DNA from 3 places in the Bacillus sp. JJ664 genome. Region 1 is predicted to be linked to each of the others. Evidence: riboswitches for the same ligand, from Rfam matches in the RefSeq annotation. Region 1 holds a riboswitch; each other region holds the start of a gene.

Region 1 (6,236 bases):
AATCAAAATTAAAGATTGTCCCCGTAGTCATCCCGTGTGCTCCGCCAGTATAAACATATTCATAATAGACTACACTTAATTTTCCAGTATCATTATAAGGAACTTTATAGGTAAATATGTACTCATACGGTCTCCAAGGCCCTTGACTTGAAGTCCATTTTTTCTTCGCTGCTTTTTCGTCTGCAAGTAATTTTAATCTATGTTGATTAGCTACTTTTGCACCTTTTTGTAAAGTTATATTTATTTTCTGTTCGGCCTTTTTGCTACTCAATCCTTTTACTTGTGGATATTTAATTGGTGTATTTCTCAATTTCACTTCATATACTTGCGCTTTTTGTACAGTAGCAGGCGACAATTGTACTAGTTTACTGTTTTTTTTGACCGCTGCTTGTGAATAAGTCGGTATCAATATAGAGCTTGTCATGATACAAGTAATTAAAAATCCAATAACTTTTTTCATTTTGCTCCTCCTTAAACCAAATAGTACCTATAGTATGAGAAATTAAGGATAGATTTATTACTTACACGAATATCAGATTCCAATCTCTATCAAACTCATAAAAAAATTTGTGTTCGCCTTTCCTTCTAAGTGCATTCCTTTATAATAATTACAAGCAAATCATTTATAATAAATACATCTATAAATAGAAGATTTTATTCAGAAAGTGGGATATAAAATGGCGAATATATTTGTAGCAGGCAAAATACCTGAAAAAGCAGAAGAAATTTTAAAAGGTAACGACATAACCATTTTTAATGGTGAAGGACTAATCTCTGAGGACGAGCTTTGTGAAAGTGTAAAAAATGCAGATGCAATTTTAAGTTTACTTTCTACCCCAATTACAAAAAATGTAATCGATGCCGCTAAAAATGTGAAGATTATTGCTAATTATGGAGCTGGTTTTAACAATATTGATATAGACTATGCTACAAGCAAAGGAATTCACGTAACAAATACTCCATTTGTTTCTACTGATGCTACAGCAGAGTTAACGCTAGCTATCTTATTAGCAGTTTCAAGAAGAGTAGTAGAAGGCGATGAGTTATGCCGTACGACAGGTTTTGATGGATGGGCACCATTATTCTTTAGGGGCACTGAAGTTTCAGGGAAAACAATCGGTATCTTTGGCTTCGGTAACATCGGACAAGCAGTTGCAAAGCGAGCAAATGCTTTTAATATGAAGGTATTATATACTCAACCTAGAAGGTTAAGCCTAGAAATTGAACATCAATTTAATGCAACATATGTGTCATTTGATGACTTATTAAAAGAATCTGATTTCGTATCACTTCACTCTCCATATAAGCCTGAACTACACCATCTATTTGGAGAAGAAGAATTTGCAAAAATGAAGAAAACTGCCTTCTTTATAAATGCAGCAAGAGGTACACTCGTAAATGAAGCAGAGTTAGTAAATGCTTTAAAAAATGGTATGATTGCAGGCGCTGCGTTGGATGTTTTTGAATTTGAACCAATCATTACGGAAGAATTAAAAACATTATCAAATGTCGTTCTAACACCTCATATTGGAAATGCAACTTATGAAACGCGTGAAGCGATGTCTGAAGTAGCAGCTAACAATATTATAGAAGTAATAAATGGAAGAAATCCTATTTCTGCTGTAAATGAAGTATTTGTTAAAAACTGATCGGTACAATACTGAGTTAGTATTAATAGAAGATATTTGCCAAAACAAAAAAACTCTTAGTTAAATCGCTAAGAGTTTTTCTGTTGATTACTTATTCACTTACAGGTACTACAGCACCTTCATACTTTTCAATGATGAAATCTTGAATTTCTTTAGAGTGTAATACTTTTACTAATGCTTTGATCTCTTTTTTGTCTTTGTCACCTTCGCGAACTGCAATGATGTTTACATATGGCGATTCTTTACCTTCTAAAGCAATAGCATCCTTCATAGGATTTAAACCAGCATCAATTGCATAGTTTGTATTGATTAAAACAGCATCGCCTTCTTTGTTTTGGTAAACTTTTGGAAGTAAACCTGCTTCAACGTCGGCTTTGAATTTTAAGTCTTTAGGGTTTTCAGCAATATCTTTAATTGTAGCAGTTGTTGGGTCTACGCCTTCAGCAATTTTAATTAAACCTTCTTGTTGTAATAGGCTTAACATACGACCGTGATCAGCAACTGAACTACTCATGATAATTGTTGCACCTTTTGGTAGATCATCTAAGCTCTTATATTTTTGAGAGTAAACACCGATTGGCTCAATATGAATTCCACCAGCATTTTCAAATTTATATCCATTTTCTTTCATTTGTGATTCTAAGTAAGGAATGTGTTGGAAATAGTTTGCATCTAATTCTTTTGATTCTAAAGCTTTATTCGGTAAAACATAATCTTGGAACTTTACGATTTTTAAATCAATACCTTCTTTTTTCAGTAAAGGTTTTGCTTCTTCTAAAATTACCGCGTGAGGTACGTTTGAAGCACCTACTACTAATTCTTTATTTCCTTTTCCATCAGCTTTGTATTCCCCATTACCACATGCAGCTAACGATAAAGCTAATACGCCTGCTCCAAATAAACCTGTAATCTTTTTGAAATTCATGTTCTTTTTCCTCCCTAATTTGAATTAAGCTCTTTTATCTATTTTTGTTGTTATTAAATCTCCAATAAATTGAAGTATAAATACAATGATTAAGATGATGACTGTTGCCACTAACGTTACTTCATTATTTGACCTTTGGTAGCCTTCCATAAATGCTAAGTTACCAAGTCCTCCGCCACCTACAACACCTGCCATTGCTGTATAACCAACTATTGCAATTGTTGTAACAGTTAAGCCTGAGATAATAGCAGGTAACGCTTCTGGAATAAGAACTTTTAAAATAATTGTTAAAGTGCTTGCTCCCATTGCTCTTGCTGCTTCAATTACACCTTTATCAATTTCACGTAATCCGATTTCAACCATTCTTGCATAAAATGGTGCAGCTCCGATAATTAGAGCAGGTAATGCAGCTTTCGCACCAAGCATTGAACCAAGAATAAACATTGTAAACGGAATTAATAAAATGATTAAAATAATGAACGGTATTGATCTGAATATATTTACAAATCCAGCTAAAATCATGTTAACCAATTTATTTTCTAGCAGCTGGTCTTTACTTGTTAAGAATAATAGCAAACCAATAATTAACCCTAAAATAAAAGTAGCTAAAGCTGCTATTACTGTCATAAATAATGTTTCTTGTGTTGCTAAGATCATTGTTTCCCAATCAACATTCGGAAAAAGTTGTGTCATATTACGCTACCTCCACTTCAACTTGCTTTGATTCTAAGTAAGAAATTGCCTCTTTGATGTTATTTAAATCTCCTACAAGTTGAATAGTTAGTGTTCCGTATGACCCTTCAGCGGTTTGAACAATTTTTCCTTGCAAAATATTGATTTCAATATCAAAGTGCTTTACTACTTCAGATATATGGGGTTGATTAGCTTGTCCATTTTTAAATGTAAGCCTATAAGTTGTATCATTCCCATTGGTTTCTATAATTACTTGTTGATTAAATTCCTCATCAGTTCCTCTAATTTGCTTTACAAATTTTTTTGTAATTTCTTGTTGTGGATGAGTGAATACATCAACTACATGTCCTTCTTCAACTACTTTTCCATTTTCCATTACAGCTACTCGCTGACAAACTTTTTGAATAACATGCATTTCATGTGTAATCATAACGATCGTAATACCTAGTTGTTTATTAATACTTGTTAGTAGTGAAAGTATTGAGTCAGTTGTTTCCGGATCTAATGCAGAAGTAGCTTCATCACATAATAAAACATCTGGATTATTTGCTAATGCTCTTGCAATACCAACGCGCTGTTTTTGACCACCACTTAGTTCTGAAGGATAAGCATTTTCTCTTCCCTCAAGCCCAACAAGCTTGATTAATTCCTTCGCACGCTCAACACGTTCCTTTTTTGAAACATTTGCAATTTCAAGCGGGAAAAGTATATTGTCTAAAACTGTTCTAGACCATAATAAGTTAAAGTGTTGGAATATCATCCCGATTTTTTGTCTTGATTTTCGAAGTTCTGCTGATGAACACTTTGTTATTGATTTCCCATTAACGATTACGTCACCATCTGTTGGAATTTCAAGTCCGTTTAGCATTCGTAATAACGTACTTTTCCCAGCACCGCTATATCCGATCATGCCAAAGATTTCACCTGCTTCAATTGTTAATGAAACATCCTTTACCGCGGTTACAGTGCCTTTCTTACTCCTATATATCTTACTTACATTATTTATTTGAATCATTCATGATTTCTCCTCTCAAACATTCTAACAACCCTCTTTTCAATTTTTTGTAAGAGCATACTTTTTTAGTCTTAAAAAACAAAAAAACCTTTCTACTCGCATGAGTAGAAAGGTTTAACATAAAAAGTAAGCCTTTCTCTCATCTCTCAAAGCAATTGCTTTGCAGGAATTAGCACCATTTCAATGACAAGCATTGACGGTTGCTGGGTTTCACAGGGCTCAGTCCCTCCACCTCTCTCGATAAGAGTTAACGTATCAAATATTCGGTTGTTTAATGTAATTTTCATTCTACAAACTTAGACATAAGTTGTCAACAATTTTCTAAAAGTTTTTTCTCATTCTCCACACTCGTATATTGAAAAATTGTTTCAATGAGTAATAATAATCGATAATTCCCCTCGTAAGAAGCGTCATTTAACTTTAATAATAGACCTAAGCGTTCCCTTCCTAAATTTAACGATTTCCAACCATCTTTCGTTAAATTAATTCTTAATTGTGGAATAGCTCGATCTAATATTTCAATAAATGGAGCTTTCTTGCTAAATTTGATATATGATTTCTCATTAAGACAATTTAATTCGATAATTCGATCTTCAATCGGTAAAATTATTTGTAAATATTCCTTATTAATAAATAAATTTCTAGCTTGTCCAACCCACTCCTTAATTTCCATATCGTTTACACCTCTCCCGAATTCTTTAAAACTATTTTCTCATAGATAGATGTAATGTTCTTTACTTTTCGCTCGACAATTACCATGGATAAACACATGTCATTCTACAACTTTCACCTTATTTCCCAAGAAATATGTCAGAAGTTGGGTAATAAAATATAGTCATTGTTGAAACATTTTTTCGTACTTGAGAATGCGTTAGTTGATTACAACTCCAGGTTGCTCGCTTTCCGAGGGGCGAGAGCTGAGCCTCCTCGGCTAGTCCTCCGGGGTCTCAGCTTTCCCGCGTTCCCTACAGGAGAGTCGAGCACCTTCCGTTGTAATCAACTTCTGTCTTTTTAATACTCAACAAGCAAAATTCTTTAAAAAAAGCTTTAAAAAAATAAAAAATGACAACTAATCACTTGTAAATTAGTCGTCATTTTTTATTATCAAGAGGACTTCTCGATCTCTTAATATTCATCGTTTAATATATAGATTATGTTTTTTTAATAAGTCATGTAAGTACGGAACAGATTGGAAAGCGTATATTTTTTGTTTGATTTCTCCTTTGTCGAAGATGAGTAGACAAGGTACACTTTCAATTTTCCAAGCTTGAGCTTCTTGTGTTAGATCATTAATATTTTGCTTTGATAATGGTAAGTTAGGCAGTATTTCATTTACGATTTCTAACATTTTAGATGCTACTTGGCAAGTACCACACATAGCGGTATATATATATAAAATTGTTGTTTCTTTTGATTCTATACGTTGCATTAATTCATTCTTTGTCCACTGGTACATATCATTAATCCTCTTAAATTGTTCTTAAATAGTCTGTAAAAACGGAAATATCCGCTCCTAATAATACACTTGCTAAATGTTGACTTGGGGCTGTTGCAACTTCACGATAGCTTCTGTCTATATACAAATGCTCCGCTTGTGGAAATTCTCTTTTTAACAATCTTCTCAGTTTTTCTCCAGCCTCATCAGCATCAACTAGCACATAGATTTCTCTAAAATCTAACATTTCGGCTAGTTCATCTAATTTAGTTGTTCCTACAGTTCCATTTGTACAAATGATATCTACAGGTTCTTTAATGATAGATTGTATTTTTCTTTTATCAGTAGTACCTTCGACAATGATTACTTTTCTTTGATCTTCAATATTCACTGGGCATCACCTATTGTAAAGGACTCTAAAGCTTATTTCATTTATATAGTATATTCTATTTTCGTTTGTTGTTTCCTTTTTTTCATGAAAGGAAATTAAACTAACCCAAAACCAAGACATAAATAACA
Region 2 (6,236 bases), on a different contig from region 1:
AATTTAGAAGAACTGTTTCCTACGACTATTTTCAAAGGGAAAAAAACACCCAATAAGATTGTTATATTAACAGATTGTATGTGTGGTAGTTCAGGAGACTCTTTTGTAGAGATTTGTAAGCAATCTAGCAAGGTAACCGTAATTGGAAGACCGACAAAGGGATTAAACGATTATACCAATTTAGTTAGTATGAAATGGAACAACGAATTTGAATTACTGTATCCTACTTCCCGACTATCGCGAATTGACAAAGGGGAAGGAATGACAGGAATAGGTATTCAACCAGATATATATATTCCATGGAGTCCAAAGCATTTAGAAGATGATATTGATTTAAAAACTGCATTTTCATTTTTTACTTCATAGGCGTGTAAAATTAGGGAGAAAGTTTAACTTATCTTGTGTACGCATACATTATTTGTACTACAAATTGATGGTAATCATTAATTGACTGTAAAAAAGAATCATAAAATGAAGGTAAGTGATTAGCTTTATAATTGAGGGGGTACTGATGAGACGATTAAATAAGCTTTTAGTATTATTTATCTTATTGCTATTCCTCTTAGTAGGATGTCGCACTAACTTACTTGGTGGTCAGTCAATCATCGAGTGGGTTGACTTCGTAAAGTGGGATGGAATAGAGTACGACGGAATCAATTCAGGCATTTTAGCTGATGAGCAGTTCATAGGTAAAAAAATAGGAGAAGTAAAGTTTAAAGTAGCAGACAATGTCACGAATTCGGGGTACAAGATCAAAAATGGAGATGCTGCATTTCACGAGAAAGGAACAGAGATTTATTCAATTAAAGGAAACTCTGATTTACTAGCATTAAAAGATCAGAGTGCAATAAACGGTTATAGCGTTTATTATGCGAGAGATAAAATTGACTATCGATGGCATTTTAAGAATGTACCAATTGAAAAAGTGAATGCGATCAAAATCTTTCAAGGGTATGCACCTAAATCGAAAATGATAACGGAGATAAAAGATAGAGACAAATTAGATGCTTTCCTAAAAATATTAAGTAGTAGTAAAGAAAATACAAACTTCATACCTGAGACAACAAAAGGTGACCCAACATATTACGATATTATTTTATTTACAGGCGAGCCAATAGCTTACCAGTTTGATATGCAATTTGACGGGAAAACTTATTTTTGGCATCCATGGGATACTTCTATATTATCAAATGAGGTTGAAGTATTTATTCCAAACTAGTATTCTTTTTTAAAATTTACACATGATTTATTAGGATAAGACACATGTAAATAACCTGTATCGATCATATCATTATAATCTCAAGGTACAGGTTTTATATATTGGTAATTTTTTGATTTGTTATTTTCCACTCCTTTTCTTGTTGACAGTTGTTTAACGATCTAACAGGAAGTTCACAAGATCATTGTTTCATTCAACTAGAATATGAATATAATAATCAACTAAAATCTAAATAAGGTGGATCAAAAATGGATAAAAGAGTCCAATTCGACTTTGAAATCGACTTTACGAATGGTGGTGGGTTACAAGGGCAGGATTTTCGTCTTGATATTGTTGGAGATGACATTTCTGATGAAGAGTTAGCAAAGTATATTGTTGAAGATATGAGATTGTTAATGGTTGGCGACGTTAGAATAATAAACAAAAAAATAATTATTGAAGAACATAAGAGAATACTGACTGATGAGGGTTTTGATAAATGAGAAGAGTTTTAAGGTAGAGACTGTCTAAATTTAGCAGTCTTTTTCTTATGCACTTTTAATGGACGTTTTCTGAAAGATTGTTCATTCGAAATATAAAATAATAAACCGAACGTATGATCACTGTATGTGGTAAAATATAAGAAAAAGGAGTGTACTCAGAATGGAAAATATGATAAAAGTATCTGTACGTTCGCTAGTTGAGTATGCTCATAAAAGCGGAAGTATTGATGTAGGGTATCAAAATTCTGTTTCATTAGTAGATGGAACAAAAGCACATCAAAAAATTCAAAATTTATATCATGAGTCAGATTGTAAGGAAAGAATGACTTCTGGAACAATTAAATATGAAGATTTTGCATTTCAAATAGAAGGTCGCTGTGATGGTCTCTTATTTAGGGACGAAAAATATATAATAGAAGAAATAAAATCAACTGCAAATGATGTTAGCTTATATGATGAAAACTCTTATCCTGTCCATTGGGCACAAGCTAAAGTTTATGGGTATCTGATTTGTAAAGAATTAGACCTTGAACAAATATCGATCCAACTAACTTATGTCAATATTCAAACTGAAGAGAAAAAGAGGTTTTTATTAGCCTTTACTCAGGAAGGATTGTACGAGTTCGTTCAAGATGTGATCAAAATTTATTATCCATTTGCTAAGTGGAAGTACGATCACATTGAAAAACGGAATGATTCTATAAAAGAATTGAAATTTCCATTTCCATCATTTAGAAATGGTCAAAGAAAGTTAGCGGGAGCTGTTTATCAATCGATTCAAGATGGAAATAATTTATTTGCTGTCGCTCCAACAGGAATTGGAAAAACAGTTTCAACTATTTTTCCTGCAGTGAAAGCAATTGGGGAAGCCACAACGAATCGTTTATTTTATTTAACGTCTAAAACAATCACTCGCACAGTTGCGGAAGAAGCATTTGGCCGGATGACTGAACAAGGTTTATGTATGTCATGTACATCACTAACTGCTAAAGATAAAATATGCTTCAAAGAAGAAACGATTTGTGACAAGGATTATTGTGAGTTTGCAAATGGCTATTATGATCGAATTAATGATGCAGTGTTAGATATTTTATCTAATGAAAAAATGCTTAGTCGAGAGAAGATTGAAGCATATGCAAGGAAACATACAGTTTGTCCTTTTGAATATTCACTAGATTTAACAAATACAGCAGATGCGATTATTTGTGATGTGAATTATATTTTTGATCCAAGAGTATCACTTAAAAGATTATTTGATGAACATAAGCGAAATTCAGTTCTATTAATAGATGAGGCGCATAATCTAGTTGATCGTGCTAGAGACATGTATTCTTCGAGTTTATATAAGTCAAAGTTTCTAGAATTAAAAAGACAATATAAAGGATCAAATATAGCATTAGTTGAGAGCGTTGGTCATATCAATCAATCTTTCATTAATCTTCGAAAAAAATGGCAAGATCAAGAAATGTCAGTCTGGGGTAAATTAGATGAGGAATTTGTTGATTTAATAAGAGAGTTTGTAGAGATTGCTGAATTAAGCCTACCAGATGAAGAGGATCCTGAACGTAAGCAATTGTTGTTAGATACATATTTTGAATCTCAAAATTTTGTAAAGATTGCTAGTTACTATGATGAAAAATATGTTTCTTATTTAGAATTATACAAAAGTGAAGTTCACTTGAAATTATTTTGCATTGATCCATCAACAATTGTAAATGATGTGATTAAAAAATTTCATTCTACTATTTATTTTTCAGCAACATTAACACCTCTTCAATACTTTCAAGATATGCTCGGTGATATTGAACGTGATTATACCATTAAAATTGATTCACCATTTTTAAAAGAACAGCTAAAGGTTGAAGTAAATCCGATTTCAACAAGATTTAATGATCGTTCAAAAACATTAGACCAATTAGTAACATCTATATATGAAAATATTAGATCTAAAAAAGGAAATTATTTAATTTTTTTCCCATCCTATCAGTATTTAAGCCAAAGTGTTGGATTGTTTACTGAGAAGTATGGCGAAGTAGAAATAATTGTCCAAGAAAATGGGATGACCGAAGAGGAACGAGAAGATTTTTTACTCAAATTTGATCAACATAATGCAGAAACACTAGTTGGATTTGCTGTACTAGGTGGAATCTTTTCTGAAGGAATCGATTTAAAAGGTGATCGATTAAATGGGGTAGTAGTTGTCGGTGTAGGTTTACCACAGCTTTGTTTAGAAAGAAATATTTTAAGAGATCATTTTAATGAAGTTGGTAAGAACGGTTATTATTATTCATATGTGTTCCCTGGGATGAATAAAGTAATGCAAGCTGGTGGACGTGTCATACGTTCTGAAGAAGACGAAGGAACATTATTATTAATCGATGATCGATATCAAAGTATGCTTTATCAAAACTTAATGCCAGACGAATGGAAATAAGTAGGTCATAATCCATTAAAAAATAAAAAATTCAAATAATGATTGATAATTGTCAGATTTATTAATATACTTGTAATTATAAAATTAAATATTCTTATCAAGAGCGGTGGAGGGACTGGCCCGACGAAACCCGGCAACTCTAGTTTTATACTAGAAAGTGCTAAATCCTGCAGGTATAAACCTGGAAGATAAGGACGATATGTTTATTTTGAGACATAACCACTTCTTATTTTTTAGGAAGTGGTTTTTTTATTTTGATAAATGGAGGATTTCAATATGACAAATACGAATGTGGTTTCAAAATCGAAACAAAAATCAATTGAGACGGTTGCAGTACATGGTAGTAAAGGTTATGATCCATTAACAGGTGCAATAAGTTACCCAATTTATCAATCAGCAACATTTAAACATGAAGGGCTTCATCAATCGACTGGATATGATTATGCTCGTTTACAAAACCCTACCCGTGAAGAAGTTGAAAACACAGTAGCTAAATTAGAAAATGCAGAATTTGGAGTAGCATTCTCAACAGGGAACGCTGCTGTCACTGCAGTTCTTAGTTTATTTAAAAAAGGCGATCATGTAATTGTTTCCGATGACTTATATGGTGGTACATATCGATTATTTGAAGAAATTTATTCGCCTTATGGTATTGAGCATAATTTTGTTGATACAACAGAAATTGACAATATCCTAGATTCGATTAAAGAAAACACAAGAGGTATATTTATTGAAACTCCTTCAAATCCAATGATGAAGGTAACTGATTTAAAACGGGTTGTTGAAATTGCCAAAGAACGAAATATCGTTGTGATCGTTGATAATACTTTTTTAACGCCTTATTTCTTTAGACCGATCGAATTAGGAGCAGATATCGTTGTTCATAGTGGTACGAAATATTTAGGTGGTCATAATGATACTTTAGCGGGATTTGTAGTGACAAACTCGGAGAAAACAAATGAAAGAATTCGTTTTTATCAAAAATCAACAGGCGCTACTTTAGCACCGTTTGATTCATGGCTCATTTTAAGAGGAATTAAAACACTACATGTAAGAATGGAATACTGTCAAAGAAATGCGATTATTCTTGCGGAATTTCTAGAAAATCATCCTAATGTAACAGATGTTTTTTACGTAGGGCTTCCTAATCATAAAGGGTATTCAATTATAAAAAAACAAGCAAGTGGCTTTGGTGCAATGATTTCGTTTAAAGTGAAAAGTGTAAGGATCGTAGAAAAAGTGCTTAGCAGTGTAAATGTCATTACATTTGCCGAAAGTTTAGGTGGAGTAGAGTCACTGATTACTTACCCACATACACAAACACATTCAGAAATGCCCGAGGATTTTAAAAGAAAGCTTGGTCTAGATGACCATACATTAAGATTATCTGTCGGTATAGAACATATAGATGATTTACTAATTGATTTAGAGAATGCATTAGGGTGATGAGTATGAAGTTTGGTACGAAATTAATTCATAACGGTAATGAAGTTGACCCCTATACTGGTGCATTAAGCATTCCAATTTATCAAGCATCAACTTTCCATCAACCCAATATTGAAACTATAGGTAAATATGATTATGCAAGAAGTGGAAATCCGACGAGAGAAGCTTTAGAAAATACAATTGCACAATTAGAGAACGGCGTTAGAGGATTTGCTTTTTCATCAGGAATGGCAGCCATTTCTTCAGTTCTCTCGCTTTTTTCGGCTGGAGATCATATCGTTATTTGTGAAGATGTATATGGAGGAACGTTCCGTATAGCGACTAAGGTATTAAATCGATTTGGAATTGAGTTTACATTTGTAGATGCATCAGAGATTAGTGAAATCGAATCAGCAATTAAGTCAAATACAAAAGGACTATATTTAGAAACACCTTCAAACCCCTTGCTGAAAATTACTGATTTAAGAGAAGCAATTAAGATTGCGAAAAGAAATGATGTAATTGTCATTGTTGATAATAGTTTTCTGTCACCATATTTTCAAAAACCTTTAGATTTGGGCGCTGATATCGTAGTTCATAGTGCGACTAAATTTATCGCAGGACATAGCGATGTAATTGGTGGTTTAGCAGTTGTTAATTCTGAAGAACTAGCAAG
Region 3 (6,236 bases), on a different contig from region 1:
AAAGAAAATTATATAAAAATGTTTCTAAATTTATTCTTAATTCGTATGACTTTATTAATAGCATAGTCTATGCGATAAAGTATTCCGCTTTTAGAAAGAATAATCTACTAATGATGAAGATAGGAGAAACTATGTGAAGAATTTAGGTTTAACTTTCGGCATATATCCTTTAAGTATAGCTGGTACACCGGTGGGATTAGCTACTGGACCAGCTGATGACTTCGAAAAGATTGTAATTGCAGTAAATGAGCTAAAAGGCAAGTCGAAATCGTTTTTACCACGTACTTATGCAGTCTATATGGGACCAGAGTCAGAGGAGTAAGTATTTGCAGCGATCGATCGTTACAACCGTGCCGGTATACTCTGCGACTTAACAATCGGTTGTTTACAAAATCCGGCAATATCCCTCGAGTACTATTTCAAATTTATTCGTCGAGTGATTCAACTATATGGAACTAGTCTAAACTCATTGCAAATTACAAATGAACCTAATTTATCATTTATGGATGGTTTCAAGCCATATGTAATTGATACATTAATAGAAGGTGTACTGATTGCAAAAAAATCAATTGAAGAATGTAATGTAGATGTCAAAATTGGTTTTGGTTCTGTTCCAGAGGGTGAAAAAACATTACCTAATTTTTGGAAAGACCTTGTTAAGAAGGGTGGCAATGAATTTATCCGGGCAGTTGATTATGTAGGTCATAATTTTTATGTCGATGTTTTTGAAAAACCACTAAATATTAATGAAGTAACCTCTTCAGTAGAGAATTTATTGCAAAAGTTTCGAAATGAAATACTAGCTCTTAACGGCTTTCCTAGCTCTTTACCAATTCGAATAACTGAGAATGGTTGGCCAACAGGAAAGAACCCATTTATCCAATTAGAACGGTCATATGATCAACAGGTTAAAGTTATTGAGACAATCCGTACAATCTATCATATTCATCAGCAGCTCAACATTACTCATTACGAATTTTTTAGACTAAGAGATGCCAATAGTTCAAAAGATGACTTATTTCATCAGTTCGGACTCATGAAAGATGATTATACACCCAAACCAGCGTATTATACATTTAAACATTTAATCGATGAATTAAGCTTAAAATAAAAAAGAGACTGTAACAGCATATACTGTATACAGTCTCTTTTTTAATTAAAGACCAGCTTCAGTTTTTAAAGTTTCTGCTTTATCAGTACGCTCCCAAGGAAGGTCGATATCTGTACGGCCGAAGTGACCATAAGCAGCAGTTTGTTTGTAAATTGGACGACGTAGGTCAAGCATTTTGATAATTCCTGCTGGACGTAAGTCAAAGTTATTGCGAATAACTTCCACAAGTTTTTCTTCTGAAACTTTACCTGTACCAAAAGTATCAATTGCAATAGATACTGGTTTCGCAACACCAATTGCGTATGCTAATTGAACTTCAGCTTTATCAGCTAATCCAGCAGCTACGATGTTTTTCGCAACGTAACGTGCAGCATAAGCAGCAGAACGGTCAACCTTAGTTGCATCTTTACCAGAGAATGCTCCACCACCGTGACGAGCATATCCACCGTAAGTATCAACGATGATTTTACGACCTGTTAATCCTGCATCCCCTTGAGGTCCACCGATTACGAAACGGCCTGTTGGGTTGATAAAGAATTTAGTATTTTCATCGATTAACTCAGCTGGTACAACTGGTTTAATAACAAGTTCTTTAATATCATTTTCGATTTGTTCTTGAGTTGCTTCTGGACCATGTTGTGTAGATACAACAATTGCATCAATACGAACTGGTTTGTTGTTTTCATCATACTCAACTGTTACTTGAGTTTTACCATCTGGACGTAAGTATGAAACTGTTTCATTCTTTCTTACTTCAGTTAGACGACGTGCGATTTTATGAGATAAAGAAATTGGAAGTGGCATTAATTCAGGTGTTTCGTTTACAGCAAAACCGAACATTAAACCTTGGTCTCCAGCTCCGATTGCTTCGATTTCTTCATCTGACATGCTTCCTTCACGTGCTTCTAATGCTTGGTCTACACCTAAAGCTATATCAGCTGATTGCTCATCAATAGAAGTTAATACTGCACATGTATCTGCATCAAATCCGTATTTTGCTCGGTCATAACCGATTTCACGAATTGTTTCGCGAACGATTTTTGGGATATCTACATAAGTAGAAGTTGTGATTTCACCTGCAACAAGTACTAGACCTGTTGTAACTGAAGTTTCCGCTGCTACACGAGCATTTGGATCATTAGCTAAAATTGCATCAAGAATTGAATCTGAAATTTGGTCACAGATTTTATCTGGATGTCCTTCTGTAACTGATTCTGAAGTAAATAAACGACGTTGTGACATTGAGTCCCCTCCTAAATTGAATTGACGGATCTCTTTTTTCTCAACATAAGATTAGAAAAATGTTTTCCTATATCTTATGTTTCCCATTTAAGATAAAGATAACTCAGTGTAAATTACGAAATTGCCATCTGTATTTAAGTTTTGAGCAAAAAAAAAGCCTTCCTCTTATCCATATTGCTTGAGGAAAGGTTTTGTTATTTGCCTTTCGCTCTTATCGTCCAAGACAATAAATTGCCTTGCATCAGGTTCAGCACCTTTCACTTAAAGTGAGGTTGCTGGGCTTCGTAGGGCCTGTATCCCTCCACCTACTCGGGATAAGAGAGTATCCGTATGAAAAGTATCATATTAAAAATAAACTTTCTTGTCAACAATTTTCATCATACTTTAGACACATTTCACCATAAATAAAAAATCATCACACACTTTACATTCATTCCTATTAAATGGGTAATACCTAATAATATCTTTCATACAAGCTATTTAACTCCTTTAAGTATACCGTTTTACTCATTTTAAGATTTTTAATAATTTCGTTACACATTTTACCAACTAATAGTATACACTATTAAAATAAATGTGTTATACTAATTAACGAGATACCTACATGGCAGACAAATTATATTTAAAGGATGGTATTAGTATATGAAGACAGTTGATGTAAATATTGAATTGAATGAATTACTTTCAAGTAATCGCATGTATAACCAACTTAGCGTTTCTGAGCTAGTTGAAAAAGTTCTAACAAGACAAGAAGGTATTCTAACGTCAACGGGGGCAGTTAGTGTATCAACGGGAAAATATACTGGCCGTTCACCAAAAGATAAATTTATAGTAAATGAAGCATCTGTTGAAAACTTAATTGATTGGGGAGCAGTAAATCAACCAATCTCTTCAGATGTGTTTGAAAAATTATATAGTAAAGTACTTACTTACTTAAAAGATAGAAACGAATTATTCCAATTTAAAGGATTTGCTGGAGCTGACACTGGATATCGTTTACCAATCCAAGTTATTAATGAATTTGCATGGCATAATTTATTTGCTCATCAGTTATTCATCCGCCCTACTGAAGAAGAATTACTTACACACCAATCAGAATTTACAATTGTTTCTGCTCCAACTTTTAAAGCTGATCCAGTTGTAGATGGTACGAACTCAGAAGCATTCGTTATTATTTCGTTTGAAAAACGTATTATTCTAATCGGTGGTACTGAATATGCAGGAGAAATGAAAAAATCAATTTTCTCAATTATGAATTTCCTATTACCACAGAACAATGTATTACCTATGCATTGCTCAGCAAATGTTGGTAATGAAGGTGATGTAGCATTATTCTTCGGTCTTTCTGGTACAGGTAAAACAACATTATCAGCTGACGCAGACCGTAAATTAATCGGTGATGATGAGCATGGTTGGTCAGACAATGGTGTTTTCAATATCGAAGGTGGCTGCTATGCAAAATGTATTAATTTAACATTTGAAAAAGAGCCTCAAATTTTCTCTGCTATTAAATTTGGCACAGTATTAGAAAACGTAGTTGTCAATCCTGACGGTCGTTTAGCAGATTACGACGATACATCATTAACAGAAAATACACGTGCAGCATACCCAATGCAAGCAATTCAAAATATTGTTGAGCCAAGTGTTGCTGGACACCCACATACAATTATCTTTTTAACTGCTGATGCTTTCGGAGTATTACCTCCAATCAGTAAATTAACGAAAGAACAAGCAATGTACCACTTCTTAAGTGGATTTACTAGTAAATTAGCTGGTACTGAGCGCGGGGTTACATCACCTCAAGTAACGTTCTCAACTTGTTTCGGTTCACCATTCTTACCGCTTCCAGCTGTAGAATACGCAAAAATGCTTGGTGAAAAAATTGAAAAACATAAAGTAAATGTATTCTTAGTAAACACTGGCTGGACTGGTGGAGAATATGGAGTAGGTAAACGTATGAATCTTTCATATACAAGAGCAATGGTACACGCTGCACTTGAAGGAGATTTAAATTACGTTGAAACTACCCAAGATGAATTTTTCGGTCTTGCAATTCCTCAACACGTTCCAGGAGTGCCTGATCAAGTATTAGTTCCATCAACAACTTGGGAAGACAAGTCAGCATATGAAATTAAAGCGCTTGAATTAGTGAATAAGTTCAAAGAAAACTTTAAAAAATTCGAAGGCTTTGATGCTCAACTTGCTGAGCTTGGTGGTCCTATCAAATAATTTTAACATTGAAAGGTCTTCTAATCGAAGACCTTTTTTTGTGCCTATAAAATTCATTCGTTAAAGAAGAGTTTTGAATTCCGCTCCAGGAGCTCGCTTTCCATAGAGCGTGAACGGAGCCTCTTCGAAAAAGGAAGGCATGCTAAAACCACGACGTCCTGTCGTAACGCATGCATGACCCACATCCTGTGGCCTCCCGTGTGGTCTCACCTCCCGCATTTCCCATAGGGGTCGAGCACCTTACATTGCATTTAATTTCTTAAAGTTACATTCTCATTAAGAGATTAATAAGGGAAACTTCAATCTAAATGCACGGTTCCAAGAAGTTGGCGGCGAACATTAACATCTATGGTAACTTCTAGCCTAGAAAGACATGCGTTTTCAATCAGTCTGAATCATATCCTGGTATTTTATTTAGGAGTATATTTCTTTTCGTTTTTGTCATCGAATTTTCTGATCCACTCCATATCAATCGGTCCATTTACAACTTTATAATAGTTCCCAAAAATATTAACGACATTTCCTTGAACAAAAACGATTGCAACATTCGCTCTAGAGTGATTAATAAAGAAATCGAAGTCTCCCTCATTATTTTCGCTTAAACGTGCATTAAACGTTTCATTGCTTATTTTTTTTAGGTGATATTGACTTAAAAACCTCATTAACTCATCAACTTGATTTTGATCACTTGAAACCCAATCCACTGCTCTTGTTGTATCTTCTAAACTTATATCCTTTCGAAAGGATAATGATTCAAACTCCCTATGCTTATACGGTATTAGATCATCAAAATTTCTCTCTCTGTTCTCATTTATTTTTCGTAAAGAAATAAAAACGATGAGTGCAAGGATACCAATTATTATGTATTTAAGTTTTTTGTTTTTCATAATATCCCCTTTATTTTTGTATTTAGGCTCTGAAATGAAGTGTATTAAATTCCACTCAAGATGCTAGCTTTCCTTAGAGCGTGAGCTGAGCCTCCTGCAGGGTCTCACCTTACCCGCATTTCGAGCACCTTCCGCTCCATTCTTCTTACACATTAGGAATCTCATATCCTTCTACAAGTGCTTTCAAATTTTCTAATGAAGGATCGAAGCCTTTTGAGTTCATTGTTACGCTAGTTCCTCTGTCTTCTTCTTTTAGTTGAATCGAGATAATTGTTTTTGGAGTAGATAGACTAAATGAAAACTCTTCTAGGAATTTGATATGCTCAATCGTTAGAATCATTGGAACTCTTTCTGTTAAATGATTATGAATACTTGGCATTAATGTGAAAGTCATTTCTTCACCAACGCTTAGGTTTGGAATTTCCCATGGTGAGCCAGGTGCGTACCATTTCGAAAGTTTGTCTTGTTCTATGATTGCATTCCAGACTTTTTCTATATTGCTATTAATCCAAATAGAACTCTGATCCTCATTGTTCACCACTTTCGTTCACCGTCTCTTTCTTAATCAGCCTAATTTATTGATGACTTTTTCTACCCTTTTTCGTTTCGTTTCTTTTTCAATTTCATTCATTCTTGCGTTCAAGGCCATGATAAATATTTGTTTATTTTGTTGGTCTATAATTGGCATTGCTCTTTCTGCGTACATTGGCAATTGGTTTGTTGGGCTTGTTTGTAGCTGTTGAATTAAGTATTCAAAAGCCCTTTCT

Evidence for each region. Region 1 has a riboswitch for S-adenosylmethionine ahead of V7056_RS01940 (methionine ABC transporter ATP-binding protein). Riboswitches for the same ligand answer to the same signal wherever they lie in the genome.
Region 2: another riboswitch for S-adenosylmethionine. It lies ahead of V7056_RS05390 (trans-sulfuration enzyme family protein); the one in region 1 lies ahead of V7056_RS01940 (methionine ABC transporter ATP-binding protein).
Region 3: another riboswitch for S-adenosylmethionine. It lies ahead of metK (methionine adenosyltransferase); the one in region 1 lies ahead of V7056_RS01940 (methionine ABC transporter ATP-binding protein).

What each region holds. Positions count from the first base shown of each region.
Region 1 is NZ_JBALMS010000011.1:31,675-37,910, forward strand. Features, by position in the region: gene V7056_RS01920 (DUF3298 and DUF4163 domain-containing protein) at 1-460, opposite strand, end outside; gene V7056_RS01925 (2-hydroxyacid dehydrogenase family protein) at 678-1,649, shown strand; gene V7056_RS01930 (MetQ/NlpA family ABC transporter substrate-binding protein) at 1,741-2,574, opposite strand; gene V7056_RS01935 (methionine ABC transporter permease) at 2,599-3,267, opposite strand; gene V7056_RS01940 (methionine ABC transporter ATP-binding protein) at 3,269-4,282, opposite strand; SAM riboswitch class I at 4,419-4,529, opposite strand; gene V7056_RS01945 (hypothetical protein) at 4,593-4,955, opposite strand; gene V7056_RS01950 (thioredoxin family protein) at 5,415-5,738, opposite strand; gene V7056_RS01955 (ribonuclease M5) at 5,752-6,102, opposite strand.
Region 2 is NZ_JBALMS010000033.1:16,321-22,556, reverse strand. Features, by position in the region: gene V7056_RS05410 (S41 family peptidase) at 1-366, shown strand, start outside; gene V7056_RS05405 (hypothetical protein) at 512-1,219, shown strand; gene V7056_RS05400 (cyclase) at 1,468-1,701, shown strand; gene V7056_RS05395 (ATP-dependent DNA helicase) at 1,862-4,135, shown strand; SAM riboswitch class I at 4,227-4,330, shown strand; gene V7056_RS05390 (trans-sulfuration enzyme family protein) at 4,412-5,581, shown strand; gene V7056_RS05385 (trans-sulfuration enzyme family protein) at 5,587-6,236, shown strand, end outside.
Region 3 is NZ_JBALMS010000050.1:26,799-33,034, reverse strand. Features, by position in the region: gene V7056_RS08970 (hypothetical protein) at 134-322, shown strand; gene V7056_RS08965 (hypothetical protein) at 470-1,111, shown strand; gene metK (methionine adenosyltransferase) at 1,157-2,353, opposite strand; SAM riboswitch class I at 2,562-2,674, opposite strand; gene pckA (phosphoenolpyruvate carboxykinase (ATP)) at 2,996-4,582, shown strand; gene V7056_RS08950 (hypothetical protein) at 4,643-4,765, opposite strand; gene V7056_RS08945 (hypothetical protein) at 4,993-5,469, opposite strand; gene V7056_RS08940 (SRPBCC family protein) at 5,615-6,010, opposite strand; gene V7056_RS08935 (hypothetical protein) at 6,035-6,236, opposite strand, start outside.